Regions from separate parts of the Mesorhizobium sp. C277A genome, predicted to be linked through region 4. Evidence: riboswitches for the same ligand, from Rfam matches in the RefSeq annotation. Region 4 holds a riboswitch; each other region holds the start of a gene.
The links. A riboswitch is a leader RNA that binds a small molecule or an ion and turns the genes downstream of it on or off. The one in region 4 is predicted to bind cobalamin.
Positions count from the first base shown of each region.

Region 1: another riboswitch for cobalamin. It lies ahead of NKK52_RS13215 (CbtB domain-containing protein); the one in region 4 lies ahead of NKK52_RS27450 (aromatic ring-hydroxylating oxygenase subunit alpha).
Region 2: another riboswitch for cobalamin. It lies ahead of metE (5-methyltetrahydropteroyltriglutamate--homocysteine S-methyltransferase); the one in region 4 lies ahead of NKK52_RS27450 (aromatic ring-hydroxylating oxygenase subunit alpha).
Region 3: another riboswitch for cobalamin. It lies ahead of NKK52_RS13455 (DUF1636 family protein); the one in region 4 lies ahead of NKK52_RS27450 (aromatic ring-hydroxylating oxygenase subunit alpha).

Region 1 covers NZ_JAMYVW010000002.1:2,642,445-2,647,760, reverse strand. Annotated here, with positions in the region: gene NKK52_RS13235 (MFS transporter) at 1-1,190, shown strand, start outside; gene NKK52_RS13230 (aromatic ring-hydroxylating oxygenase subunit alpha) at 1,198-2,373, opposite strand; gene NKK52_RS13225 (gamma-glutamylcyclotransferase) at 2,509-3,012, shown strand; gene NKK52_RS13220 (hypothetical protein) at 2,982-3,191, shown strand; cobalamin riboswitch at 3,259-3,454, shown strand; gene NKK52_RS13215 (CbtB domain-containing protein) at 3,491-3,670, shown strand; gene NKK52_RS13210 (CbtA family protein) at 3,686-4,489, shown strand; gene cobU (bifunctional adenosylcobinamide kinase/adenosylcobinamide-phosphate guanylyltransferase) at 4,482-4,994, shown strand; gene cobO (cob(I)yrinic acid a,c-diamide adenosyltransferase) at 4,994-5,316, shown strand, end outside.
Region 2 covers NZ_JAMYVW010000004.1:244,078-249,393, forward strand. Annotated here, with positions in the region: gene NKK52_RS30790 (cytochrome-c peroxidase) at 1-638, shown strand, start outside; gene metE (5-methyltetrahydropteroyltriglutamate--homocysteine S-methyltransferase) at 1,077-3,425, opposite strand; cobalamin riboswitch at 3,516-3,716, opposite strand; gene NKK52_RS30800 (adenosine kinase) at 4,122-5,114, opposite strand; gene metK (methionine adenosyltransferase) at 5,223-5,316, opposite strand, start outside.
Region 3 covers NZ_JAMYVW010000002.1:2,688,896-2,694,211, reverse strand. Annotated here, with positions in the region: gene cobN (cobaltochelatase subunit CobN) at 1-2,322, opposite strand, end outside; gene cobW (cobalamin biosynthesis protein CobW) at 2,341-3,393, opposite strand; gene NKK52_RS13455 (DUF1636 family protein) at 3,396-3,821, opposite strand; cobalamin riboswitch at 3,860-4,066, opposite strand; gene NKK52_RS13450 (DUF6348 family protein) at 4,126-4,656, opposite strand; gene NKK52_RS13445 (winged helix-turn-helix domain-containing protein) at 4,847-5,316, opposite strand, start outside.
Region 4 covers NZ_JAMYVW010000002.1:5,555,413-5,560,728, reverse strand. Annotated here, with positions in the region: gene NKK52_RS27460 (PqqD family protein) at 1-179, opposite strand, end outside; gene NKK52_RS27455 (FAD-binding oxidoreductase) at 341-1,441, opposite strand; gene NKK52_RS27450 (aromatic ring-hydroxylating oxygenase subunit alpha) at 1,479-2,726, opposite strand; cobalamin riboswitch at 2,844-3,045, opposite strand; gene NKK52_RS27445 (DUF680 domain-containing protein) at 3,545-3,751, shown strand; gene NKK52_RS27440 (DUF680 domain-containing protein) at 3,817-4,020, shown strand; gene NKK52_RS27435 (DUF680 domain-containing protein) at 4,092-4,325, shown strand; gene NKK52_RS27430 (ABC transporter ATP-binding protein) at 4,399-5,316, opposite strand, start outside.

The DNA.
Region 1 (5,316 bases), 2.9 Mb from region 4:
ATGTGCGCCATCCGATCTGGCTTCCGGCCCTGCGTCCGGCGGATGCCCGCACCTTTGCCTCGCTCTATGCGGTCGAATCCTTCGCCCGCGCCACGGTATCGAGCGTCATCCCGATCCAGGCCTATGAGATTCTGCACAACGAGCAGATCGTCTCGATCCTATACACCATCGTGGCGCTGCTCGGCCTGTCGGTGACCTTGTTCATGCCGATCTTGATCCGCAGGTTTGCCCGGCGCTGGGTCTATACCGCCGGCGCCTGCCTGCTGGCGATGGGCTCGCTGTTCTTCGTCACCCACACGCTTGCCGGGCAACTGGCAGGCATGCTGTGCCGCGTCATGGGGGCGAGCGCGCTGTCGATCACGCTCAACCTCTACATCATGGATCACATCCGCAAGACCGATTTCATGCAGGCCGAATCGCTGCGCATGGCGTGGTCGATGCTTGCCTGGACCGGCGGGCCGACACTCGGCATCTTCCTCTACACACGCTACGGCATCTATGCCGCGCATGGCGCGGTGGCGGTGTTTGCGTTGGCCTTGCTGGCGCTGTTCTGGACCTACAGGCTGGGCGACAACCAGTCGATCCGGCCTGGCAAGACGCGGCCGGCCAATCCGCTGGCCAATATCGGCCGCTTCGTGGCACAACCCAGGCTCAAGCTGGCTTGGCTGATCGCCTTCGGCCGGTCCTGCTTCTGGACGACGTTCTTCGTCTATGGGCCGCTGTTCATGGTGATTACCGGCGAGGGCGAGCTTGCCGGCGGCCTGCTGGTTTCGGCCGGCAATGCGCTGTTGTTCATGGCGATCTTCTGGGGCAAGGCTGGAAAACGCTTCGGCGGCCGGCGCACCATGACCTTCGCCTATTTCGCGATGTCGGCGACGCTGCTTGCGGCGGGCGCGGTCGGCACTACCGCGCCGCTGCTTACGGGCTTTTTCCTGCTCTGCGGCGCCTTGTTCACCATCGCGCTCGATGCACTGGGCTCGACCGCCTTCATGCGCTCGGTGCGGTCCTATGAGCGGGCGCAGATGGCCGCGGTCTACCGCACCTATCTCGACTTTTCCGAGCTGACGCCGCCGCTGGTTTATTCGGTGGTGCTGGCGTTTTTCGGCCTCGGCTCGGTGTTCGTGACGCTGGGCATTCTGGCCGCGGTTTGCGGCTTTATCACCTGGCGCTATCTGCCGAAGTCGCTTTAGTCGCCGATCAGGCGGTTGCCTCAAGCGCTGCATGCCGCTCGCGCACCCAGTTGTGGAAGCGGTGCAGATCATACTCCTCCGGCATCAGCACGCCGGCCGCGTGACGCATGGAGCGCAGGCCTTTCTGGTTGATCTCGCAGATCGCGGCATCCTCCTCCAGCACCTGGGTGCCGAAGGCGACGACATTGTCGATGTCCGTCTCAGCCAGCGCCTCGGGCGCGAACAGCCATTCGGCGGTGAGTTCGGTCTGTTCGGGACCGAGCGGCATCAGTCGCACCGTCCTGACATAATCGACATGGCCGACGATGAACATCGAGGGCAGGCTGGTGGCATAGGTCTGTCCGGCCGCACGCTCGGCTGGCGTCAGGCCCGGGAAGACCGGGCCATGGGCATGTCCGTCGCGCGACCAGGTCTCGGCGCCGGCGCGCAGGCCACCCGAAAACTCCGGCGCGTCATTGTCGGCATGGCGGACCCAGTCGGGGTCGTCGTGCCGGCTCATCAGGCCGCGGCCGTATATCGGCACCAGCCGAGACAGGTCCTTGTGGACGCCCGGGCAATGCAGGCACTCGTTGAAGTTCTCCCAGAAGATCTTCCAGTTGCAGTTCATCACCTTGCGCAGGACATGGCCTGATACCAGCGTTTCCAGCGGCCAGTTGGCGAGGTCGCCGGATGCGGGATCGAAGGAGGTCCCGGCGGAGCCGGCCGCAGCCTGCTGAAGGTTCACAAAGACAAAACCGCGCCACACCGACAGCGCCACCCGGTAGAGCGGATGATCGGCCTTGTCGAAACCATCTGGCAGCGATTTCGAGGGAACGCGCACGAGATCGCCGCGCAGCGAGTAGGACCAGGCGTGGTAGGGGCAAGTGATGAGCCGCGCTTTCAGCCGGCCCTCGCTTTCCTGGCAAAGCTGCGAGCCGCGATGCCGGCAAGTGTTGTGGAAGGCGCGCAACTCGCCGGTCTCGTCCCGCAGAATGACGATTTCCTGCGTGCCGACGCGGAATGTCCGGAACGCCAGCGGCTGGGCGAGGTCGGCCTCGCGGCAGACGAGCAGCCAGCTTTTGTGCCAGATGGCGTCGAGATCGCGCTGGTAAGCCTCGCTATCCCAATAGGCCGACGACGGTAGCGTCGGTTCGGCCCGGCTCAGGCCGTTATAGGGGTCGCGCTCGCTCGGGCTGGGATGCATGGCTGGCTTCCTATGAAGCGTCAGCCGACACCCCGGCAAATCGTTTGTCAATCAGAGTGCCGCATTGCCGGTTGCAGGCGCGGCGCATAATCATGTCGTGGACACGGGACATTCGGAAATTGGGGGGATTCGGAAGTGGCCGCACGACAGATGTCGCTTACGCCGGAGCTGGTCGCGCGCTGCTGGCGCGAGATCAGGGACCCCGGGCCGGATCCGGACGCGATGCATCTCGATGAAGCCGACTATGACGCGCTGCTGGATGAATTGCAGGTCGAACTCCCGGACAGCGAACCGCTATGGCTGTTCGGCTATGGATCGCTGATCTGGAAACCGGAAATAGATTATGTCGAGGACCGCGTTGCGCTGGCGCGCGGCTGGCATCGGTCCTTTTGCATGAACATGACGCGCTGGCGCGGCACCAAGGACAGCCCCGGCCTGATGATGGCGCTGGACCGTGGCGGACAATGCAAGGGCGTCGCCTTTCGGCTGACCGGCAATAACCGGCGCGAGCAGTTGGGCCGGCTTTTCCGGCGCGAAGTCACGCTGAAGCCGACAAGCTACCGGCCGCGCATGCTCAAGCTTGCAAGCGAGGCCGACCGCTCAGGGCATTGGCCTTCGTCATCAACCGCAACGGCCTGACCTATTCCGGACCGCTCGACGAGGGCAAGGTCGTCGAAAGGCTGGCAACGTCCTGCGGGTCGGGCGCCGACTATCTCTACAACACGGTGAAAAACCTTGAAGAGCGCGGCATTCACGATCGCCATCTGTGGCGGCTGCAGCGGCTGGTTGCCGAGCGGATCACCGCGTTGAACCCGTAACGCCGCATGGCGCATTCGCGCTGTTGGCCGGCGGAATTTGGTTTGCCGGATGCGACCGTTTCAGCCTATAGTCATGCATGTCGTCGGTTCCGTTAGGGACCAAGAGGGAATGCGGTGAGGGCTGACTTGTTGCCCAATGCCGTGGCTGCCCCCGCAACTGTGTGCGGTAGTCCTCTCCAAGCCACTGGGGATTTTTTCTTCGGGAAGGTGGGGAAGGGCGCTGATCCGCGAGCCAGGAGACCTGCCGGCGACAGGGAACTGACTTCGATGCCCTCGGGTGGAGGGCGAAAGGACAAGATATGAATACCGCTTCCGTCTCCCTCGGCGCTTCCGTCTCCTCGCAGTCGCGCTTCATGCAGCTCGTGCTTAGCGCGTTTCTGGGCATTTTCGTCGTCGGCGTTGTCGGTTTCTCGCACATCGATGCGGTCCACAATGCGGCGCACGACTATCGCCATTCGATGGCGTTTCCCTGCCACTGACGAGGATCTGACATCATGAACCTGTTTCGCAACGTCGTGTTCATCGCGGCGATCGCAGGGCTCGTGGCCGGTGTCGCTCTCGCCTGCATGCAGGCCTACGCCACCGTGCCGCTGATCCTCAAGGCGGAGGTCTACGAAAAGGCTGGTGGCGGCCATGAGCATCAGCATGCCGCGGCGCCCGCCGCCAACGCTGCGGACCCCAATGCCATGAGCACCGCCGCGCCGGCGGAAAATGCGGTGAGCAGCGCAGCACCGGCTGAAGCAGCCGCGCCGGCGGAGGACGAAGGCTGGGCGCCGGCCGACGGCTTCGAGCGTTTCGCCTTCAGTGTCGTCGCCAATATCGTCACCGGCATCGGCTTCGCGCTGGTCCTGGTGGCGGTTTCCGAGTTCGCCGGCGGCATCGGCAGCTGGCGCCAGGGCGTGTTCTGGGGTCTGGCGGGCTTTGCCGTGTTCACGCTGGCGCCGGGACTCGGCCTGCCGCCGGAACTGCCGGCAATGCCGGCGGCCGATCTCATACAGCGCCAGATCTGGTGGTGGGCAACGGTGATGGCAACCGCGATCGGCCTTGCCCTTATTACCTTCCGCACGTCGGCGCCCCTGACCGTGCTCGCCGTCCTCCTGATCGTCGCCCCGCATATTGTCGGCGCGCCGCAGCCTGACAGTTTCGTAACGCCGATCCCGGAGGGCCTGCATCATCAGTTCGTGGTGGCGGTGACGCTGACCAATCTGGTGTTCTGGCTGGTGCTCGGCGCAGTTGTCGGCATAGTGCACTCGCGCTTCGCCGGCACCGCGACCAGCCTGCGCGACAGCTTTGCCTGATCGCAGTTTGACCTTTATCATCGGCGGTGCGCGCTCCGGCAAGAGCGCGCATGCCGAAACCCTGGCGACGGCGTTGCCGCCGCCATGGGCCTATATCGCCACCGCCGAAGCCTATGACGATGAGATGCGCGAGCGCATCGCGCTGCATCGCTCGCGGCGCGGCGAAGGCTGGGCGACCATCGACGCGCCGCTCGATCTTGTCGGAGCGCTCGAAGCCTTGCCCGACAACCAGCCGGTGCTCGTCGATTGCCTGACGCTGTGGCTGACCAATCATATGCTTTCCGACCATGATCTCGAGGCGGAATGCCGGCGGCTAGCCGACATGCTGTCGCGGCCGCGCGGGCCCTGGCTCGTTGTCTCGAACGAAGTCGGGCAAGGCATCGTGCCCGACAATGCGCTCGCACGCCGGTTTCGTGATGCCGCCGGCCGTCTCAACCAGCAGGTCGCGGCGGTTGCCGATACGGTGCTACTGATGGTGGCGGGGCTGCCGCTCAAGGTGAAATGATGACCGATATCGACGCAAAAGACGAAGAACGCCACCGCGCCAAGATGGCCAAACGCAAGGCGGTGCAGGACGCCGAGGTCGCGGAAAAGACGGTCGAGAAGGGGCTGCTGATCGTCAACACCGGACCCGGCAAGGGCAAGACCACGGCCGCCTTCGGGCTGGCGCTGCGCATGCTCGGCTATGGCAAGCGCGTCGGCGTCGTCCAGTTCATCAAGGGCAAATGGCACACCGGCGAAAAGGACGCCTTCGCGGCGTTCGGCGACCGTGTCGTCTGGCACACGATGGGCGAGGGTTTCACCTGGGAGACGCAGGATCTGAAGCG
Region 2 (5,316 bases), on a different contig from region 4:
CCAATACACCGGGCCAACTCATCGCCACTCTCAAGTCCATGCCGCAATATGTCGAGTGGTTCGATGCAGCTTTTCCGGCTGAAGCCGATCGGGTCACCTTCGACAACTTCGCCAAGGCGATCGAAGCCTTCGAGGCGACACTGGTCACACCTGCCCCGTTCGACAGCTTCCTGAATGGTGATGAGGTTGCCATGACTTCCGAACAGAAACAGGGCCTGGTGCTTTTTATGGACAAAGGCTGCTCGTCCTGCCATGCCGGCATCAACGTTGGTGGGCAAGCCTATTACCCATTCGGCCTCGTGGAACGGCCCAGCGCCGAAGTCCTGCCGGACAAAGACAAGGGCCGATTTGAGGTCACCAATGCAGCCGACGATTCCTATGTCTTCCGCGTGGCGCCGCTGCGCAACGTTGCACTCACCGCGCCATACTTTCATTCGGGCAAGGTTTGGGATCTGAAACAGGCCGTCGCCATTATGGGGACCACCCAGCTCGGCGTAGTACTGGCGGACGAAGAAGTTGACCTGCTTGTTGCCTTCCTCAACTCGCTGACCGGAGAGGCACCTGACGTCGCCTATCCCATCTTACCCTCAGAAACGGCGACAACGCCCCGGCCTGTAACGCAGATCTCAGGAAAATAAGGGCCAATCGGCCGCGGACTCGCAATCGAAAATGATTGGCGATTTTTACTTGGCGACACGAATTGCGACGTCCATCTCCGAATTGGCGGGACGCTAGCGATACCCGAACCCTGCCACCTCGCCCGTAGTCTGCGCGATCAACTGGGGGCGGACAGACGCAGCACCATATATTGTCGCTGCCTGAGCGAACGCGCCAAGCAGTCTACTTTGAGAAACGACGCGTGTCCGATTTGTTCGAGGCGCGGGGCCTGTATGTCCCCAAGGAACCAATATTATAGCGTAGTGCCACATTTATATTTCTGCGGGATTAAGACACGTGCCGTAGGGAAATTGCACATTTGCGCCGAGTGGCTCATTTCCAAGAGTGTGCCGGTTTGGCATGTTCACGGCCGACAGGAGCCAGCCGGTAGCTCACCACACGGTGAGGAAGGAGAAGCCTCAGGCCACTTTCTCCCGGAGCGCGCGCGCTGCAGCGACCATGTTCATGAGGGCAGGGCGGACCTCCTCCCATTTGCGTGTTTTGAGGCCACAGTCCGGGTTTACCCACAGTTGGCCGTCGGACAGTCGCTCGCGGGCAAGCATGATTAGGTCCGAAATCTCGCAGACCTCCGGCACACGTGGTGAGTGAATGTCATAGACGCCGGGACCGATCTCGTTCGGATATTTGGAGCTCGTGAAGGCGTCCAGCAGTTCCATCTTGGAGCGCGACGTCTCAATCGAAATGACATCCGCATCCATTCCAGCGATCGCGTCGATGATCTCGTTGAACTCCGAATAGCACATGTGGGTATGGATTCGAGTCGCGTCCTTTACACCCGTTGAAGCGATCCGGAAGCATTCGACAGCCCAGTCGAGATAGGCTTTCCAGTCAGATTGGCGCAGTGGCAATCCTTCGCGAAACGCGGCCTCATCGATCTGGATCATCCTTGCGCCGGACCTTTCGAGATCCGTCACTTCGTCGCGGATGGCGAGCGCGATCTGGCGGCAGGCTTCGGAGCGGGGTACGTCGTCTCGAACAAAGGACCAGTTGAGAATGGTCACTGGGCCTGTGAGCATTCCCTTCACGGGCTTTTCCGTAAGCGACTGGGCGAATTGCCACCAGCGCACCGTCATCGGATTGGGCCTCGATACGTCCCCGAAGATGATGGGGGGACGCACGTAACGCGACCCATAGCTTTGCACCCAGGCATGCTGAGTGAAGGCGAAGCCGGACAGCTGCTCGCCGAAATGCTGTACCATATCGTTTCGTTCGAACTCACCGTGCACCAGCACGTCCAGCCCGATCTCTTCCTGCCAACGAATTGCTGACTCGATCTCCTTCTTCAGGAAAATCTCGTAGTCGACATAACTGAGCTGGCCCTTCGCATGAGCGGACCGCGCGCGGCGTACCTGCGGCGTCTGCGGGAAGGACCCGATTGTCGTCGTCGGGAACGGCGGCAGCCCGAGCGTGCCGGCCTGGACTCTGGAGCGCTCGCCAAAAGCGCTCTCTCGTCGTTTCATGCTATGGTCAATGCTGGCGATCCGCCCCTCAACAAGCGGGTCATGGATCTTCGTGGACGTCAAGCGAGTGGCGGCAGCCTCGGCAGAAGCTTTCAACGCGGCTGCCACCGCATCCCTGCCTTTGGAAAGGGCCCGGGCCAGCAAGACCAGCTCGTCGGTCTTCTGGGCCGCGAAGGCGAGCCACGACCTGATGTCGGCCTCGAGTTCCGTCTCCATGCGCAGGTCAATCGGCACATGCAGCATCGAGCAAGAAGGCGCAATTTCGACGCGGTCCAAGGGCCAGCCGGCGACGATCGGTTTGATGCGGTCGAGAATGGCGGGCAGGTTCGCACGCCAGACGTTGCGGCCATCGATCAAGCCGAGCGAGAGCACCAGATCCTTCGGAGCGAGCCGACCCACCGTTTCCAGCTGCTCGGGAGCGCGCACGAGATCAATATGCAGGCCGGCCAGGGGCAGAGAAACCGCGGTTTCGAGATTGTCTCCCAGCGACCCGAAATACGTAGCCAGCATGATCTTCAGCTCGGGCGCGGCTTTCGACAGCTGGCCATAGGCGAATTCGAACGCAGCTCGTTCGTTCGGGTTCAGATCGAGGACAAGCGCTGGCTCATCGATCTGCACCCAGTCGGCTCCCGACAGCTTCAGCCTCTGCAGGACTTGCTCGTAAACGGGCAGCAGCCGCGGTAGGAGCGCGATGGGACCGAACCCTTCGGCACGCGATTTCGCCACCTTGAGGAAGGTGATGGGTCCAAGGATGACTGGGCGTGTGTGTATGCCGAGAGCTTTAGCCTCGAGGAAGTAATCGACCGGCTTCGATGACGAGAGGGCGAACGTCTGATCATCATCGAGTTCCGGCACAATGTAGTGGTAGTTGGTGTCAAACCACTTGGTCATTTCCATCGCGGTTACACCAGGTCCATGAGCCTCCTCCTGGTGACCAGCGTGTCCACAATCCTCCGTCTGACCCTGGTTGCCGCGCGCCATTGCGAAGTAGATGTCAAGTGGGACCTCGCCGCTATTCCAGCCGTACCGGGATGGAATGGCCCCGACCATGGCTGCGGTGTCGAGCACATGGTCGTAAAGCGAGAAGTCGTTCGACGGGATTTTCGACACGCCGCGATCGCGCTGCTCTTCCCAGCTAGCGGCACGGAGCGCCTTCGACGTCGCAAGAAGGTCGCCAGCGGACGATGTTCCGGACCAGTAGCTTTCGAGGGCGAATTTCAGTTCTCGCCGACGACCGAAGCGCGGCACGCCGAGCGTTGCTACAGGAATTTGCTGAGAGACAGTCATGTCATACCCCGATGGTTGGGGGCGTCGGTGACAAGGAGGCGCTAGCAGGCCGGCACGCCGGTTGCAGCGGCCACCGAGACACCCCGCCCGTGGACGTAATTCGCCGTGGCAGGTCTCCTGGCTCGCGGGGTCATAGCCTCTACCCGTCTTCCCGAGGGTATTCGCCTCAGTGACATGAGTGGATTGGCTCGCCGCTAACAGTTGCGGGGGCAGCGCCGGCATCGCACCGGCTTCCCTCTTAGCTCCGCTGCGGCAGCACCGTACGCGAGAACCACAACAGCAGACAATCACAGCAACCCGCTCTTTGTCAATGACGCATAATGAAATGTTTATGTCGTTATATGGTCGCGTTTTACGCCTTTGTCTAGCATTGTGAAATATTCAGTCTGCTGCCCGCATTCGGCATCGTGGGACGTGATCGCAAGTCAAGTCCGACGGACGCCGCGAGTTCTCCGTTACCTCAGGAACCTTACTGGCCTTCCCCAAGCTGAGCTTCTGGAAAATGCTGGTGACGATCTGGATGACGGTGAATGCCGTCATGGCAAGCACGCCTTGCACCGCTCCTCCAGCGAGCTTCACGGCAGCAGCATGGGTCAGTTCTCCGAAGCGAATGGCTGTCGCTATCAGCGAGCTTTGACACAGTTCCGCCACTGCGGTCATCGCGTCAGTAGGGCGGCTGGTTAGTTGCCCGCGCATCTACAGCAACCCAGCCCCTTCCGCCTCGCGGCGCAAATTCTGCCTTGGCCTTGGGCCGATCTGCTGGATCACCAGGCCGGCCGCCAGCGAGCCAAGGTCGCCGCAGGTCTTGAGGTTGCGGCCCTGCGTGTAGCCATGCAGGAAACCGGCGGCGTAGAGGTCGCCGGCGCCGGTGGTGTCGACCAACTCCTTGATGGCGGTCGCCTCGATGACCACGGTCTCGTCGCCGCGCACGATCACCGAGCCTTTTTCGGAACGGGTGACGGCGGCAATCTTGCAGTCCTTGCGGATCTGAGCCAGCGCCTCGTCGAAGGATTTTGTCTGGTAGAGCGACTTGATCTCGTGGCTGTTGGCAAAGACGATGTCGACAGTGCCCGAGCGCATCAGCTCGAGGAACTCGTCCCGGTAGCGGTCGACGCAGAACGAATCCGACAACGTCATCGACACTTCGCGTCCGGCCTCGTGTGCGAGCTTCGCCGTCTGCCGGATCGCCTCCTTGGCGCGCGGCGGATCCCACAGATAGCCCTCGAAATAGGTCACCTTGGCGCCTGACGCCTTGTCGGCCTCGACGTCTTCCGGCCCGAGTTCGATGCAGGCGCCGAGATAGGTGTTCATCGAACGCTCGCCATCGGGGGTGACGAAGATCATCGATCGCGCTGTCGGCGGCTGGCCCTCAAGCGGCCTGGTGTCGAAGGCGACGCCCTGGGCATGGATGTCATGCGCGTAGATTTCGCCGAGCGGATCGTTCGACACCTTGCCGAAGAACGCGGCGCGTCCGCCGAAGCTGGCTACGCCGGCCGCCGTGTTGCCGGCACTGCCGCCGGAGGCCTCGATCGCCGGGCCCATGCGGCTGTAGAGCAGTTCGGCGCGGCGCGTGTCGATCAGGTTCATCGCGCCCTTGATGATGCCGTTGATCTCGAGGAATGCCTCGTCGCACTGGGCGATGATGTCGACAATGGCATTGCCGATGCAAAGCACGTCATAATCCGGCATCAATGTCTCCGCCAAAAAACCCGAGCCGGCTTCTCGCCACGCCTGCCAGGCGCGGGTCTGCCCGGTGGAAATGGGCTTTCCGCTTGCCAATCCGTTCGCCGGCGGCTCTCACGGGGCGGCGAGTCCTGCCTCGCGACGCAATTCGTCCGCCCTGTCTGTCTTCTCCCAGGTGAAATCAGGCTCTTCACGGCCGAAATGGCCA
Region 3 (5,316 bases), 2.9 Mb from region 4:
GTCGCAGAGCCAGGCGTCGATGCGGCGCAGCGCCTCGTCGGGCGCATCGGTTCCGGCGACGCCGGCTTCGGAGGCGAAGCCGGTCTTTTGCGCCGTGTCGACGATCAGCTTGGCCAGACGATCGCGGCGGCGGCGGTCGAGGCCGTCGGCCTGGACATATTCGTCGACGAGGCGTTCGAGCTTGTGCTGCCCTTCGTCTAGGCCGGCACCGGTCAGCGGCGGCGGCAGATGGCCAAGCGTGACGGCGGCGATACGCCGCTTCGCCTGCGCCGCTTCGCCGGGATTGGAGACGATGAAGGGGTAAATGACGGGCAACGAGCCGGTGACGATCTCGGGGAAGCAGTTTTGTGAGAGCGCTACCGTCTTGCCGGGCAGCCATTCCAGCGTGCCATGAGCGCCGACATGGATGAGAGCATGGATGCGGAGCGATTTGCGCAGCCACAGGCCGAAGGCGATGAGGTCGTGGCGGGGAGGGAGCGTCGGGTCGTGGTAATCGGCGCGGCGGTCGGCCGAGCGGCCACGGTCGGGGGCGAGAGCGACAGTGATGTTGCCGAAGGCGGCGGCGCGGAAGGGGAAGCCGCTCTTGCCCTCCCCCTTGTGGGGAGGGTGGCCCGCAGGGCCGGGTGGGGGTGGTGCACCGCTACCCCCACCCCGTTTCGCGCCATCCGCTTCGCGAATGTCGCGAACCGACCCTCCCCACAAGGGGGAGGGTGAAGGGACGCCCCATGCCGCCTCGACTGCAGCCAGTGCCTCAGCCGGCAAATCCTTTGAGAAGTCCAGATACTCATCCAGCCCCAGCCCACCATCGCTCCGCTCCAACGCGTCCAGCAGCGCACGCGGCGTTTCTGGAATCCCGTCAACGCGATAGCCCTGCTCCTTCAGGTCATGCAGCATGGCCAGCACGCTGGACGGCACATCCAGGCCCACTGCATAGCCAGTGCGGCCGGGCGCGCTCGGATAGTCCGGAATGAGGATCGCCAACTTACGCGTCGCGCGGGGCGTCTGCTGCAACCGTGTGAACGCCGCTAGCCTGTCCGCCACTTGCGCCACGCGATCCGGTTCCGGGCGGTTGGCGAAGGCGCGGTGGCCGAGCGCCGGGTCGGTCTCGCTCTCGCCCTTGAAGGAAATCGCGCCGGCGAGGATGCGGCCGTCGAGTTCGGGCAGCACGACATGCATGGCGAGGTCGGCGGGCGCCAGGCCGCGCTGGTTGTTGTCCCAGACGTCGCGGCGGGTGGTGGCGACGATGACCTGGAAGACGGGCACGCCGGCGCGGTCGAACAAGGTTTCGACGCCCGGTTCGGCGCCGGATGCGAAGGCGGTTGCGGTGATGATGGCGGCGGGGTTGAGCGCGGCCAGAGCAGTTTCGACGAAGGCCAGGGAGGTCGGGTCTTTGAGGCTGGAGACGAAGATCGGGACCGGTCTCATGCCGCGCTGGCGGAGTGCATCAAAGAGAGCATCGATTGGCGCGACATCGGCGGCCAGCAGCATCGAGCGGTAGAAGAGGATGGGGATGATGGGAGAGTTGATGTTGTCTGCGCCGAGTTCCCGCCCACCCCCCTCTGTCCTGCCGGACATCTCCCCCGCAAGGGGGGAGATTGATCTGTCGTCAACGGTTTCGCCAATCTTAGATGACCCAGACAGCTTCCTGTTCAACGGGGCCGAAGAGGAGCCGGCTGTGGTGACGGCTGATCTCCCCCCTTGAGGGGGAGATGTCCGGCAGGACAGAGGGGGGTGTGACGGAACGCCGACATCGGCAAATTCGACCACGCCGCAGCCAGGCTCATAAAACCCGGCTTTCGGCACGCTGACCGGCTCAGCCGCCGCCGCATCCTGCCCAGCCAACCCCGCCAGCCGCTGCATCAGCGCTGCCATATTCTCCGGCCCGCCCTCGCGGAAATAGCCCAGCAGGCCGTCCAGCTCCGCGCGGGGCAGCGTCGAGGCTTCGATCAGCCTGAGATCCTCGTCGTGGCTCTCGCCCGGCAGCAGCGCCAGCTTGATGCCGTTCGCACGGGCAGTCGCGGCAAGCTGGTCGCAGCCATAGCGCCACCAGTCGTAGCCGCCGAGGATGCGCACCAAAATCACCTTGGCGTGGCGGGCGACGCTGTCGATCCAGAGGTCCACGGACATGGGATGGCGCAGGTCGCGCAGCGCCGCCAGCCGCATCGACGGCAGGCGGGCGGCATCGGCCTTCCACGCCGCCGCGAGGCCGGCGAGGTCGCTGTCGGTGAAGGACAGCGCCACGATATCCGCCGGCGTCTGCCCGAGATCGACGGGCTCGGCGAGATCGTCGAGCGAGGCGGATGTGGTGGTGAGTATATGCATTTCGGCTCGTGGTTTGGATCAGCCGGCGAGTATACGCTCGATCGCCGGGCGGTTCAGTCCTTTCAGGCCAATGACGACAAGACGCGAGCGGCGGTCGTCCTCAGCCGCCCAGGCGCGGTCATAGTAATGATTGACGCGCGGGCCGACGGCCTGCAGCAAAAGTCGCATCGGCTTGCCGCCGACATCGACGAAGCCTTTTACACGCAACACGTTTTCCTGTTCGGCGGCGGTGGCGACGCGCTTGGCCAGGTCGTCGGGATTGGCGATCGAGGGGATGTCGACGATGAAGGTGTCGAAATCGTCATGCTCATGATCGAAAGCGCCGTCGTGATGCGACTTGCGGTTCTCGATGTCGTCTTCGACGGTGAGACCGAGGCCAAGCAGCACCGACGGGTCGACCTTGCCATGCGCAGTCGGCACGATTTTTACCGCGCGGGCGGAATGTTCATTGATGATGGCGTTGGCGCGGGCCGAACCGGGGGCGTCCATCAGATCGCTCTTCGACAGGATGATCAAATCGGCGCAGGCGATCTGGTCCTCGAACACTTCTTCGACAGGATCGTCATGGTCGAGCGTCTCGTCCTGAGCGCGCTGTGCCTGCAAAGCGTCCATGTCGTTGGCGACGCGGCCTTCGGCCAGCGCCGGGCCGTCTACCACGGCGATGACACCGTCGACGGTTACCCGGCTCTTCACGCTCGGCCACTGGAACGCCTGGACCAGCGGCTTGGGCAGAGCCAGGCCCGAGGTCTCGATCAGGATGTGGTCAACCTTCGGTGTCAGCGCGAGGATCTTGTCGAGGGCGGGCACGAAATCGTCGGCGACTGTACAGCAGATGCAGCCATTGGCCAGTTCGACGATGTTTTCCTCGGGGCAGGTGTCGATGCCGCAGCCTTTCAGGATTTCCCCGTCGATGCCGATGTCGCCGAACTCGTTGACGATGATGGCGATGCGCTTGCCGCCGGCATTTTCCAGGAGATGGCGGACCAGCGTCGTCTTGCCGGCGCCGAGGAAGCCTGTAACGACAGTGCAGGGAACACGGGAGAGGTTGGCGGCCGGGTTTGAAGCGTTCATCGTCAGTCCTTCAGCATGTCGAGGGGTGGGATGCGGGCAACGAGGCCGCGCTTGAGGCTATCGGGCCGGCCGCGCCACGGGATGAGGCCGTCGGCCGAAGTCGCGAAGAGCTTTGCGCCGGTAACGAGGTCGGCGCCGCTGGTTGCGGTCAGATCGCCGAAGACATAGCTCCAGCAGCCATCGCGCAGGATCGCGGCGCTGAGGCGGCGCTTGCAATTGCCGAGACATTCGGCGGTGCGGACCCGGATATCGCCGGCAGCGGCGCGGCCTGTGTCCTCAGCCAGCAATTCGCCGGCGCGCGGATGGGCGTCGGAACCGGTCTCATCGCGGCAGGAGGCGCAGACGATGACGGTCACGCCGGTCAGGGCGTCGTTGTCGCCGGACGCAATGTCCGTTGTGCCAGCCGAAAAACTGCTGTTCTGGTCCAAAAACCGTGCTCCTTGCCCGGAAACCCGCCAGGCGATCGGATACTTTGTCTCAGACGGCAGGTCTCCTGGCTCGCGAGTCATTGCCTTGGTTAGCCGCCTTCCCGGTGTTACCCAGTGGCTTTCGGCCTTGGCTCTTCGCTTACAGTTGCGGGGACAGCCGCGGATTTGGGATTTTTTCGTCCCGCACCGCATTCCCTCTTGGCCCTTGCCGTTGCGGGCAGGGGACCGTCTGGAGCGGATTTTAGGCTTTTGCAGGCAGCGGTGTCAACGCACGGCTACGACATGGCGATGTCGGCAGGGGCTGTCATGTCCCGGCTTCCGGCAGTGCCAGGATGACCTGTCGGATAGCTTGATAGCCATCGCTATAGTCCCAGTCATGACCGACAGCCAGATTCTGTCCCTCATGCCAAACCGCGTTGTCCAGAAGGACTTCGGCACTAATCAGCGTGCCCTTCAAGCCTGCCAGAAAGGTCCGGACAAAATGGCTTCCGGGGGGTACCGAAGCTGTGAACAGCTTTTCCAGCTTGGCATAGAATGCTGGATAGCCTGGTGTCAGCGAGCATAGCTCGGTTGTGGCCTGGGAAATGACCGGGCCGCTATAGATTTTCCAGCGGGCATCTTTTCGCCAGATCTTCCAACTGGCGCTGCTTCGCTGCCAAAGCTCTATTTCGGCCTGCATGTTCTCGCAGACGTGATCGGCCAGTCCCTCAATGGCCACATGGAAAACACCACGGAGAAACTTTTCAAACGCCTGGTTCAGTTCCTGTTCGCGCGTGTCGCCGAAGCCAGCAAAGGATTCAATGACCGGCTGAACATCAAGCAGCGGAGAAAAAATGTAGATTTCCAGGACCAGCCGTCAGAACTCGTCTCGAACACCTCAGCCTCAAACCGAAGCTGCTTCGATTGGAGCATGACGTCCCTATCTCTGCGGACTGCATCTATTCCATGCGCAATGAGGGCGCCATGGATCATGTCGAGCACTTTGTCCGATGCCATTGCACAACCTACGAGGCTTATTGAGGCGTCTATGACAGACGCTGCAAGGGTTGGCCATCTCTCTCGCTAGCCAATGCCGGCCCCAGATTGCCGGCCGGCGTCACTTCGATGCGCTCAAGGCCAAGCCAGCCCTGCATCTCCTTTAGTTCCTCGAAAAGCTGTGCGGTGGTCTCAGGCGGTGCGCCTGCTTCGGCATAGGCGGCGTGGACGCGTAAGACACTCGCAGGCCGGTCGGCCTTGAGGTCGACGCGGGCGACGATCTTGTCGCCGAGCAAGAAAGGCAGCACGTAATAGCCATATTGCCGCTTGTCGGCCGGGGTGTAGATCTCGATGCGGTAGCGGAAATCGAAGAGACGCTCGGTGCGCGCGCGCTCGAAGACCACCGGATCGAAGGGGGCCAGCAAGGCGCGGGCCTCGATCTTTCGCGGCAGGCGGGCGTCCCTATAGAGGTAAGCCGGCTTGTCCCAACCTTCGACGTTTACCGGCAGCAACTCGCCCA
Region 4 (5,316 bases):
GCGGCAGCTCCGACCAGCGCTTCAGTGGCGACGCCGGACGACAAAGCCTGCCAGACCCGGCTGCCGGAATCGGAAAAGCCGAAATACTTACCGTTCGAAAGATCGAGAACGACGGCTTCGCCATCGAATGATTCGAAAACGATGTCCTTGCTTGCGACCGCGTAGACCCGCTGTTGCATCGCTGTGTCCCCCGTCCCATGCGCCCTGAAGGGATGCGCCGGCTTCACGGTCTGCCAAGCCCTTCCTAAGTGCGTCTAAATCACTTGGCCGTTGGTTGGCAAGACAAAGACCCGCGAATACAACGCCTGCGTCGGCGACCGTTGCGGCGAAGTCGACCGGCTCAAGCCTCGATTTCGAGCGCCGACAATGGTTTCGAGCAGCAGGCAAGGATAAAACCGTCATCGATCTCGTGGTCGAGGATGCCGCCATTGTGGCTCATCTCGACTTCGCCGGAGACCTTCTTCACCTTGCAGGTGCCGCACAGGCCGAACTCGCAGGCGGCGGGAATCCGCACGCCCGAGCTGCGCGCGGTCTGCAGCACGGTCTGGCCGGCGACGCAGCCGGCGTCGACCTCCGAAAGCGAGAAGCGGATCGGCGTCACGGCTTGGACAGGTGCAGCGATGCCGTCCTCGACCGGGGAGGCAAACGGCGCCGGAATTTCCTCCACCACAGGCGCGGCAAAGCTCTCCTGATGGTATTTCGTCATGTCGAAGCCGGCGGCATCCAGCATGCCGCGCACGGCGCGCATGAACGGATCGGGGCCGCAGCAGAAGATTTCGCGCTCGCGGAAGTCCGGAGCCAGCAAGGGCAGCCGGATCGCATCGATGCGGCCCATATGGCCGTACCAGCCTTCGCGGCTGGAACGTTCCTCGATCATGAAGCCGAGCGACAGGCCGGGCATATGGCCGCCGAGCAGTTCGAGTTCCTTGCGGAAGATGATCTCTTCGGCACGCCGCGCGCAGTTGACGAAACCGACATCGGTCCATGGCGCGCAGTCGTTCAGCCAGCGCAGCATCGACATCATCGGCGTCACGCCGGAGCCGGCGGAAATGAACAGGTATTTGGCCGCCGGGTGGCTGTGCAACGAGAAGTCGCCGGCCGGTCCGTAGGCCTTGACATGCGAACCGGGCACCAGATGGTCGAACATCCAGCGCGTGCCGATGCTGCCGGCCTGCGCCTTGATCGTCACCGCGATCGAAAACGGCCGCGATGGCGACGACGACAGCGTGTAGGTGCGCATCAGCGGCCCGTCCGGTGTCGGCAGTTCCAGCGTCAGGAACTGGCCCGGCTTGTAGCGGAACCAGGTCTGGTTGTCGGAGCGGAAGGTGAAGGTCTTGACGTCGGGCGCCTCGTCGCTGACGCCGATCACTTCCAGCACCTGCAGCCTATCGTTCCACGGCGCCATCTGGTCAAGATGGCGATAGAGCCCAAGATCCGTCATCGCATTCATCCTCTGGTCCCTCTTCGCCTGCTCCAGCTCACGCGACGCTGCGTAGCGCCGGCCGGCCGCCTTCGGCAAGGCGCGGGCCGATGAAGGCCGCGTACCATTCGACGAACTGGATCACGCCGCCCTCGTGCAGCTCCGAATAGGGGCCGGGCTCATAGGCCGGAGACAGGATGCCAAAGGCGTTTTCCTCGACGATGCGGCGGTCCTGGTCGTTGGTCTCGGTCCAGACATGGGTGAGCTCCTCAAGGTTGTAGTCGACCCCCTCGACCGCATCCTTGTGCACCAGCCACTTGGTCGTCACCGCGGTTTCGGTGGCGCTGATCGGCAGCACCCGGAAGGTGACCGCATGGTCGATCAGTATGTGGTTCCAGGTCGTCGGATAGTGGTAGTGCATCAAGGTGCCGATGCGGTCGGCGGCAACAGTGTCGGACAGGTTCTTCGTCACCGCGCGCTTTCCGGACATCGTGTAGCTGACGGCATCGCGCAGCAGCGGCGCGCGGGTGGCGCGGTATTGCCCGGCCGGATCGATGCGGAACTTGCTCGGCAGGCCCGCCGCCTCGCATTTCGCCCAGTGCGCCAGCATCTCCGGATCGCTGTCGGCGCCCTGCACGCCGGTCACCGTCGGCGCTTCGGGGAATGTCTTGCACAGCTCTGGATGATTGCCGGCGCAGTGATAGCATTCGCGGTTGTTTTCCCAGACCAGCTTCCAGTTGCCCTTCTCGATGATGGTGCTCTCGAAGGCGACCTTGGCTTCATTCAGCCGGTGCGGCTTGAGGTAGGGCTCTATCATGGCGCGCATCGGGGCAAAGTCGGCAGGTTCTTTTGCCAGGCAGATGAAGATGTAGCCGCCGACGCTCTCGCAGGCGACGGGCTTCAGGCCGAACTGGCTCTTGTCGAAACCGTCGGCCATCTGGCGGGCAAACAGCAGCCGGCCGTCAAGCTCGTAGGTCCACTGGTGATAGGGGCAGACAAGCTTTGCCGCCATGCCCTTCTCAGTGTTGCAGACACGGCTGCCGCGATGGCGGCAGGAATTGTGAAAGGCGTTGATGTTGCCCTTCTGGTCGCGGACCAGCACCACCGGATAATCGCCGATCTGCACGGTGATATAGCTGCCGGGCTTCGGCAGTTCGCAATCATGGCCGATGAACAGCCAGTCGCGATACCAGATAAGCTCCATGTCGAGCTTGAAATAGTCCGGGTCGGTGTAGAAGGGCTGTTCCAGCGAAAAGCCTTGCTTGCGGCCGTTCAGGAGCCTCAGCATGTCGTTGCGCGTATCCATAGTTCTGTCCTCGTGGTTTAAGGACTGAACTTGGTGGTGATGGAGGAAGGATCGGACGCAGGCCGGCGCGGCGCCGGACATGCACTATCCACCTCTTGACCGCCCACCGCGATCAGTCGAGTCTATGCATCTCGGGCTGGTTTCCGGGCTCTGGAGTTGTCCTTGCGGACCATCGCGACACCTTCCCAGGCTGCTGCCCAGTGGTCTCCCGTTGCGACTTCAACTCCACCACCGTTGCGGGGGCAGCGCCGGATTCTGACCGGCTTCCCAATTCTCCGCTGCGTCGTCACGAAGCGGCACCTGAGATGCGATCATCTAATCACGGCAGCGATCGCGACGTCGGCATGAAAGCGACATCATATCCATGCGGCGCGACACGCGCGGCATACGCCCCGCCGACCACCGAAGGGCTGAGATCCTGTCTTGCGGCGCTATCATCGCCGTTTCGAATCGCTGCGGATCCAGTTCCGATCGGGGGCAAAAAGGGCTCAACGGTATCGAAAAGTTACTATTAGCAATCTCTAATCGAACCGAACGGTTCGTTTCTGTTGACAATGCGTGCAGGACGGTGTGAACGACGGCCCGGAAACCGACACCGGAGCGAACCACTCGGTTCGACATAAGCAACTGAAAACAATGCGATAAATGACCATAGAGGAACTTCCTGGCACAATTTCAAGGTGCAGGACCGTGGTCCACACGGAACAACTTCGTGATTGGAAACCAGCCTATGGCTTTCCCACATCGGGGCTGTCCGAACGACGCGAATTCCTCCCAAGACACGCCGCTAGACGGACAGACAAACTGGAGTACTAAAAATGAAAAAGATCATCCTCACTGCCGCAGCCGTTTTGGCGATCACCGGCAGCGCCTTCGCCGGTAGCGACAATTACGGTTCCAATGGTGCGAACCAGCCAGCCGTCTCGGTCGACAGCTCGTATACGGCTTCCATTCAGAAGCCGGCGCACGCTGACAAGCAGCCTGTCGTTCAGGGCGCCGACCGCGACCTCTACGGCAATCGCTGATCCCGACCAAAGAAGGGCGGCTAACCCGTCGCTCTCGGGATCCCAAAAAATTCAGGAGTATTGAAATGAAAAAGATCATCCTTGCTGCCGCCGCCGTTTTGGCCATCTCCGGCAGCGCTTTCGCCGGCAGCGACAACTACGGTTCGAACGGCGCCAACCAGCCTGCGATTACGTCGACCGATAGTGGCCATACGGCTTCGGTTGAGAAGTCGGCTCCAGCCGAGCAGGCGCCTGCCCACGGTGCCGACCGTAACCTTTTCGGCCGCTAAAAGCCGGTTTCCAGCACGTGGCGGGCTTATCCGCTGCAGCTGGCGGCATCAGAAAAATTCAGGAGACTAAAATGAAGAAGATCGTTCTTGCCACCGCAGCCGTTCTGGCTATTTCGAGCGCTGCCTTTGCCGGCAGCGACAATTATGGCTCCAATGGCGCCAACCAGCCGGCCGCTGCCGTCGACACCACCCGCACTTCGTCGACCGGCACCAACTCGGCGGTCTACAAGCTGCTGAACTCGTCGAACGACCAACAGAAGTTCGTTCCTCAGAGCAGCGACAGGGATCGGTTCGGCAACAACTAACAGCCGAAGCTTAAAAAAAGAGCGGCGGGCCTGGCCCGCCGCTCTTTTTTCATGCCTGTACGACGCAGCTATCTCAAGCCGCCTTCACTTCCACCGGCTTGAGCGAGAAGGAGTGCCCATCGGCGTCGAAGATGTGCAGGTCCCCGGCATCCGCGGTCAGTCGCAGCTTTGCCCCGCGCTTGACCTCGACATTGCCGGGCAGCTTGGTCACCAACGGCAGGTCAGCGCGGCCGATATCGACATAGACAAGCTGCACCTCGCCGAGTTGCTCGACATAGTCTACCACGCCCTCGAAAAGATATTCCGCGCCGGTGGCGGCCGACAGATCCTCCGGCCGCACGCCGAAGCTGACTGCCGCACCCTTTGCTGACGCCGGCGTTGCGATCGGCACCGTTGCCTTGCGGCCGCCGACATGGCTGACGATTGTAGGGTTGCCCGTCCTGTCGATTGTCGCCGGCAGGATGTTCATGGCCGGCGAGCCGATGAACTGGGCAACGAACAGATTGCCGGGCTTCTTGTAGAGGTCCATCGGCGTGCCGACCTGCTCGATATGGCCATCCTTCAGCACGACGATGCGGTCGGCGAGCGTCATCGCTTCGACCTGATCGTGGGTGACGTAGATCATGGTCGTGGCAGGCATCGATTCCTTGAGCTTGGCGATCTCGATGCGGGTCGCGACGCGCAGCGCCGCGTCGAGATTCGACAGCGGCTCGTCGAACAGGAACACTTTCGGATTGCGCACGATGGCGCGACCGATGGCGACACGCTGGCGCTGGCCGCCCGACATCGCCTTGGGCAGGCGGTCGAGATATTTGGTCAGCTGCAGGATTTCGGCGGCCTGCCGCACCCGCTTGTCGATCTCGGCCTTGCTTTCCTTGCCGATCTTCATCGAGAAGGCCATGTTGTCGTAGACGGTCATGTGCGGATAGAGCGCATAGGACTGGAACACCATGGCAATGCCGCGCTTGGAAGGCGGCACGTCGTTCACCAC